Regions from separate parts of the Paenibacillus sp. 1-8 genome, predicted to be linked through region 2. Evidence: riboswitches for the same ligand, from Rfam matches in the RefSeq annotation. Region 2 holds a riboswitch; each other region holds the start of a gene.
What was found. A riboswitch is a leader RNA that binds a small molecule or an ion and turns the genes downstream of it on or off. The one in region 2 is predicted to bind thiamine pyrophosphate.
Positions count from the first base shown of each region.

Region 1: another riboswitch for thiamine pyrophosphate. It lies ahead of thiE (thiamine phosphate synthase); the one in region 2 lies ahead of AC0WRU_RS13025 (thiamine phosphate synthase).
Region 3: another riboswitch for thiamine pyrophosphate. It lies ahead of thiC (phosphomethylpyrimidine synthase ThiC); the one in region 2 lies ahead of AC0WRU_RS13025 (thiamine phosphate synthase).

Region 1 is NZ_CM149995.1:4,166,998-4,169,198, reverse strand. It holds gene AC0WRU_RS19070 (hypothetical protein) at 3-443, opposite strand; partial or broken gene thiE (thiamine phosphate synthase) at 790-897, opposite strand; TPP riboswitch at 1,086-1,189, opposite strand; gene AC0WRU_RS19060 (AEC family transporter) at 1,298-2,201, opposite strand, start outside.
Region 2 is NZ_CM149995.1:2,880,591-2,882,791, reverse strand. It holds gene abc-f (ribosomal protection-like ABC-F family protein) at 1-360, shown strand, start outside; TPP riboswitch at 449-557, shown strand; gene AC0WRU_RS13025 (thiamine phosphate synthase) at 839-1,459, shown strand; gene thiO (glycine oxidase ThiO) at 1,515-2,201, shown strand, end outside.
Region 3 is NZ_CM149995.1:459,420-461,620, reverse strand. It holds gene thiC (phosphomethylpyrimidine synthase ThiC) at 1-1,206, opposite strand, end outside; TPP riboswitch at 1,391-1,503, opposite strand; gene AC0WRU_RS02030 (IclR family transcriptional regulator) at 1,656-2,201, opposite strand, start outside.

The DNA.
Region 1 (2,201 bases), 1.3 Mb from region 2:
AATTAGATACCGTAGTATGTTTTGGCTACACCGGAATTTAATGAGTTATAGTTTTCCCAACTAGAACGAGCATAGGATCTTCCTTGTTTGGTGCTCCATACCCGTCCAGAATCTCCATAAACTGATCCACCCTGAGCCCATGTATGTTCAAAACGTGCTCTCGTATAACTGTCTAGCTTTACATTCCCTTGCTGGGCCTGAGTGTTGCCCCAAACCTGTCTGTTTCCTTTATCCCAATCAATTCCCGAATTGTGATCGTATGTTATAGAAGCGTTGTTTAACGCAGTAACTGAATAAACAGTTACATTATTAGGGATAGTCAATTCTTCCTTAGTTGAGATTACCAAGTTTGGATCAACTGCTTGGTTAGGTTCTACCGTACTGTCAGCAGCATACGCGGGAACACTCCCCAATAAAAGACACGAACTCAATGCAAGGCCCATAATTTTTTCTTCGTGACTAAATAAACTCCCTTTCTTCAGAATTCACCTTGATACCCGCGAAAATATTATACTCCTAGTCCATTTTTTTTGTAAATAAAAGGATCGAACTGGATAAGTATGAATTAATTTGGATTTGAGACGAGGGAATGTATACTACCTCAAAGAAAAATCTTTTGTCTGCACCCAAGTCATGGATAAGTGATATGCTCTATAAACAGAAGCAGCCTATCTGTTCAGGAAGACTGCTTCTGTTTATTACGACGAATGATGCCTCAGCCAGTAGTTAAATACCTCTATCAGCAAATTTCCGTTCACACACGTATCGCGCTGTTCCCGTGCTTGTTCCCACTTCCTCTACACGGTCTATAGTAATGCCCCCGATCCCGACGATCGGCACATGAATTCCCGCTTTAGGCAGCTCATGCAATATCGCCGGACCCTGCACGGCATGGGCAGCCTGCTCCAGTTACCTTTGTAAGCAGCGCGTCTCCGCCACTAATAAGCTCATTTTCCCACCTCCACCAAAATCAAGAGCAGGAAGTCCCGTAAGAATACAGTTCCGGAACAACGCCAAAAAGCCGCCCCGAAAACTGGAGCGGCTTCATCATAGGTCCAATGCGCAAAAAAACACCAGGGACCTTATATACGAAGGCTCCACTTTCCTACGCTAGTACGAACTAGATCAGGTTCAAAGGGTCCAAGATACGTTCTTGTCTCAGCCATCATCGGCTCCCCTAGTGGACTTCCTATTCTTTTGACTATTACTGTACATTCGTTCATCTGTTATGTTAAACCGTCATCTCCAACTACACGAAAGAATTCGCGACAGGGTCCAATGTCTAATAGGAAACAATTTACATCAATAGCGAAATGAGCACAGGCAGTGTAGCAAGAGAAATGACGGCACTGATGACAAAGGAGGAAGCTGTTTCCGATTCCAGACTTTCAAAACGCGTAGCAATCATGGCAGCGACGGCTGAGCCAGGGAAGGAAACGAGCAATACTGCCTTCACCGTATCGGCAGACGAAAGGCCGCACAGGTAGGCAATCAGCAGCATCAATAAAGGCTGTACAATCGTTTTTAACAGCGCGATAGCAATGGCGGTTATGCTGAAACTGATATTGCGCACGCCAATGGTCACACCGACTGCGAATAAAGCGGCCCCGGAGGTAATGTCACCGATTTGATTCAACGATTTGCTCAGCAAATCCGGTGAATGGAAGCCGAACAAGGTCAAAATCACGCCAATCAGCGGCACGAGCGCCAGCGGTTCCCTTAAACCGTGAAAAATGGAGTCCCAGACTAGACTTCCGAGGTGACCGTTCTGTTCCTTGCCTGAATTCCGGCTGGCTACGGTAGCTATAATGGTAGCCGCCGGGTCAAGGACGGCATTGACTACGATGCCGGTAAGTGCAATGGGGATCGCCACGGCTGAGGAGCCGTAGATGGCGCCGAGCACGGGAATGCCCATAAAAGCAAAGGTCGGCTGTGCCGAGTTCAAAGCAAACATGGAGGCATCCTTCAGCGACTGCTTCCCCGCAAAGCGGGACAATAGAAGGAGAACAGCATAAAAGCCGACAATGCCAATGAACAGAGCCAGCAAGAATGACCATTGCTCGATAAGGGATTTCCTGCTGGTGGTCGTAATGCCGATAAATAAATGCGCGGGCAGCGCAAATTTGGTGACGAGCGCATTTAGGGCTTTCGAGGAAGAGGCGTCAAAGCTTTTGTAATGCCCCGCTAACCACCCTAAAATA
Region 2 (2,201 bases):
GAGAAAGTTACACCGATTGAGGATGTGTGGAATGAATTCCCACACTTGAACCAGCATGAAGTAAGAGCGCATTTGGCGCGTTGCGGATTGAAAAATGAGCATATCACCCGTCCACTATCCGCGCTCAGTGGTGGTGAGCAGGCCAAAGTCCGCCTATGCAAACTGCTAATGCGGGAAAGTAACTGGGTGCTGTTCGATGAGCCTACCAATCACTTGGATATCAAAGCGAAGGATGAGCTGAAACGTGCCTTGAAGGAATACAAAGGAACGGTATTGCTCGTATCTCACGAACCGGACTTTTACGAGGATTGGGTAACCAAAACGTGGAATGTGGAAGAATGGTCAAGTAAAGTCAACTAAATATCCAGTTCTGTACCAAGCTTCACAAGAAGCGGGGTTTGCAGGAATAGGAAAATATGCTAAGCTATCTTTAGCTGATACAATAAAATAGTTACACTAGGGGAGCCGCCCATGCGGCTGAGACGGAATAAACGGATTTCGGACCCTTTGCACCTGATCTGGGTTATGCCAGCGTAGGGAAGTGAGCGCCGTACAAACGAGGTTACGAAATCATTACTTTGTTTGTACGTGGGACGATATACGTATACGGATATAATGGTCCGTTCGGTTATTGGACGTACGTTAAACCACTTCCTTTGGGAAGTGGTTTTTTTGCGTTTTCGTTCGTGTTCATATGTTCGTGTTCATATCCCGTGCCCCTTCATTTTTTTGCTGGTAAACGTGGCTAGTCCATGCCGTATAGCACGATATGAGACTGTAAAGATACAGGGTCAGCTTACAACCATTTAGTCTATTGTGAGGTGAGAATGAGATCGAATTGCACGTAATTACGATGGAAGGCGATTCCGATGCACATGCACATACTGCCCAAGTGGCTGCTGCTATTCATCCGTATGTTCATTATGTACACGTGCGGTTGAAGCAGAAGGGTGCATCTGAACTCCTTGCATTGACCCGCAATATGGCAAATCTGGGAGTTACTTTACAGCAAATTGCAGTAAATGACCGAGTGGATGTTGCTTTGCTTACCTCCGTTGGAGCTATCCAGCTACCGGCTAACGGATTACCTGTTGGGGATGTCAAAAGTATACTTCCAGAGGGTACGCGCTGCGGGGTGTCGGTGCATTCTTTGGAGGAGGCACAGGCTGCCGAACGGGCAGGAGCGGATTATGTACTCTATGGTCATGTGTATGAGACTCACTGCAAGCCTGGTGTTACTCCACGAGGTATAGCACAGCTTGAGCGCATATGCAGGCTGCTGAGCATCCCTGTAATTGCTCTAGGCGGCATACAACCACGCCATATTCCCGAGCTGTATACTGCGGGTGCAAGCGGAATTGCGGTGATGTCCGGCATCTGGGAGGCTGAGTCCCCCGTTGCGGCTGCGATGGCGTACAGGCGAATGGCGGATCGGGTAGTTCACAGCCTGAAGTGGTGAAACGGAAGTAGGACGCTGCAAGCAGAATCGTTAGTGGAGAGGAGAGATGGAACATATGCCAGAGATAAAAACAGAGGCACAAGCTATTGGACACGCTGAATGCTTGGTGATTGGTGGAGGTGTCATCGGTAGCTCCATTGCTTATCATATGGCCAAGGAGGGACGCAGTACGATATTGGTGGAACGATTCATTCCGGGCGAGGGAGCCTCAGGGGCTGCGGTTGGGATGCTGGCAGCAGAGAGTGAAGAATTCACCGACCCGGAGTTGGCACAGTTCGCTCGCACAAGCCGGGATGCATTTCCCGAGCTGGTTCGTGACCTGGAGCGTTTGTCCGGTGTTGCGGTGGAATTCCGAACAGAAGGATTCGTGACTCCCTTCCGTTCGGAAGCAGAGGGGCAAAAACGCTGGAATGCGGCTATTGCGCGAGAGGGTGATCATCCTGTGTGGTGGGATGCCAGAGAATTGGCCCGCCGAATTCCAGGTTTGGATGGTCAAGTGATCGGGGCTATATACCGATCAAAGGAGACACAGATTTCTCCTGCCCAGCTTTGTCGTGCTTATACGGGGGCAGCTATCGTACTGGGAGCAACAATATGCTCTGGTACACAGGCGGAGCAACTCGTAGTACAGAATGGGCGAGTTTGTGGCGTACAAACAGACAGTGGTTTTTTTTCCTGCGAACAGGTCATTATTGCTGGAGGCTTGGATAGTATGAGACTGCTGGAGCAGGTTGGTTTTGAA
Region 3 (2,201 bases), 2.4 Mb from region 2:
CGGCCCTTCAATCATAACCTGAACATCATGCTTCCAGGCAATTTGCGTTAGCTCGCCCAACGTGTCCAGCTCAGCAAACTGTGCTTCATCATTCGCATCATAGATACTGCCTGGACGCAGACCGTCTCCGAGGGAAAAGGCCACATCGTAGGCTTTCATAATTTCGCATATTTCTTCAAAATGCGTGTACAAAAAGTTCTCCTGATGGTGCGCAAGACACCAAGCCGCCATGATCGACCCTCCACGGGACACAATTCCCGTCATTCTGCTTGCCGTCATCGGAATATACCGCAGCAGCACGCCCGCATGAATTGTAAAATAGTCCACGCCCTGCTCCGCCTGCTCAATCAGCGTGTCACGATACAGCTCCCACGTTAGCGCCTCAGCTTCGCCGTTCACTTTTTCAAGCGCCTGATACAACGGTACAGTCCCAATCGGCACAGGGGAGTTACGAATGATCCATTCACGTGTCGTATGGATGTTACGGCCTGTGGACAGGTCCATGACCGTATCCGAGCCCCAGCGTACAGCCCAGGTCATTTTCTCCACTTCCTCCTCGATGGAGGACGTAACCGCAGAATTACCAATGTTCGCATTAATCTTCACGTGAAAATGACGCCCAATCACCATCGGCTCACTTTCCGGGTGATTGATATTCGAAGGCAAAATGGCTCGTCCTGCCGCCAACTCCTGTCGCACAAACTCAGGCTCCACCCCTTCGCGGATGGCCGCAAATTCCATTTCGGGCGTAATGATCCCTTGCCGCGCATAATGCATTTGCGTTACACTACGCCCTTGCCGCGCACGGAGCGGACGGTTGGTTACGCCGGGAAATTCAGCCGTCTCCCGTTTGGAGCCGGGCTTCAATCCGTTATCCTCCGGCTTGACGGCGCGCCCCTCGTAAGCCTCCACATCGCCTCGTTCCAGTGCCCAAGCTCGCCGCAATGGAGGCAAGCCCTTACGGATATCGACCTGATAGGCTTCGTCGGTCATGGGACCGCTCGTATCGTACACACGTAACGGCTCATGATGCTCCGTGCCCTGCGGCGTATGTGTGGGATGCAGGGCGATTTCACGCTCCGGCACGGCAATGTCCGGCCGCGAGCCTTGAATATATACCTTGCGGCTCCCCGGAAATGGCTTCACCCCTCCTGTCTGTTCATCCACTGCGTTCCCTACTGTTCCTTCTGTTTCTGTCGGTTTCATTGTCCATTCCTCCCGTTTCGATGAAATGACACACCGATCCGGAACCATCCCCAGGCTGGCTATCTATGCAAAAAAGCCGGTTCCCCAGGGGAACCGGCTAATCTAACGAAACAGCTATGCAGACGGCTACGCACGCGGAAACATACTCCGAATGCATTGCCGTAGACAGCGGCTACGTATACATTTCAATGGCCGATTACTTCCCTACGCTGGTATGATCCAGATCAGGTGCAAAGGGTCCGGAATCTAGTGCGATTCCATCTCAGCCCGGCATTACAGGCTCCCCCAGTAACTCTGTTAATTCTGTTCGCATGAGGCGGCTATAACGGACAGCCCGCCATCCCCATCAGATTACTTCAAATTTACGGCTTTGGCAACCCTTTTCCGGTCCCTTTTTCCAAGATCGCCTTTAAAATTCGCTCTGATCGCCTCATTACTCTCAATTCTTGTTACGGAAGCATAAGCCCCATTTCCTTCGCCGCCTCCATCAAAATCGGGGCAAAATCATGCAGCGTCTCGGGAGCTAGTCGGCTGACCGGGCCGGATACAGACAAGGCCGCAGCGACCTGTCCCTTCCGATTCACGATAGGCGCAGCCACAGCAGCAGCGCCCGGCTCCCGCTCCTCATAGCTGGTCGCATAGCCCTTCTCACGAATATCCTGCAATTGAGCCTTATAGACCTCCGGGTCTACCGAGGGCGGCCATTCATCCCCGCTTAGCAGGGCTTCCAGCTCCTGCGGCGGCATAAAGGCCGCCAGCACCTTGCTGGAGGCTCCTACAGCCAGCGGCATGCTTGCACCCACTGGCGCAACGCGGCGGATCGCCTGATTGCTCTGCACGGCCTGAATACGAATACGCATGCTGCCATCGCGCAGGTACAAGCTGACCGTTTCGCCCAGACGATCACGCAATCCTTCCATCGCTGGCTGTAGCAGTATCGCCGGCTCGTCGCTTTGCGACAAATGGGTGGACAGCTCCCATATCCGGATGCCAAG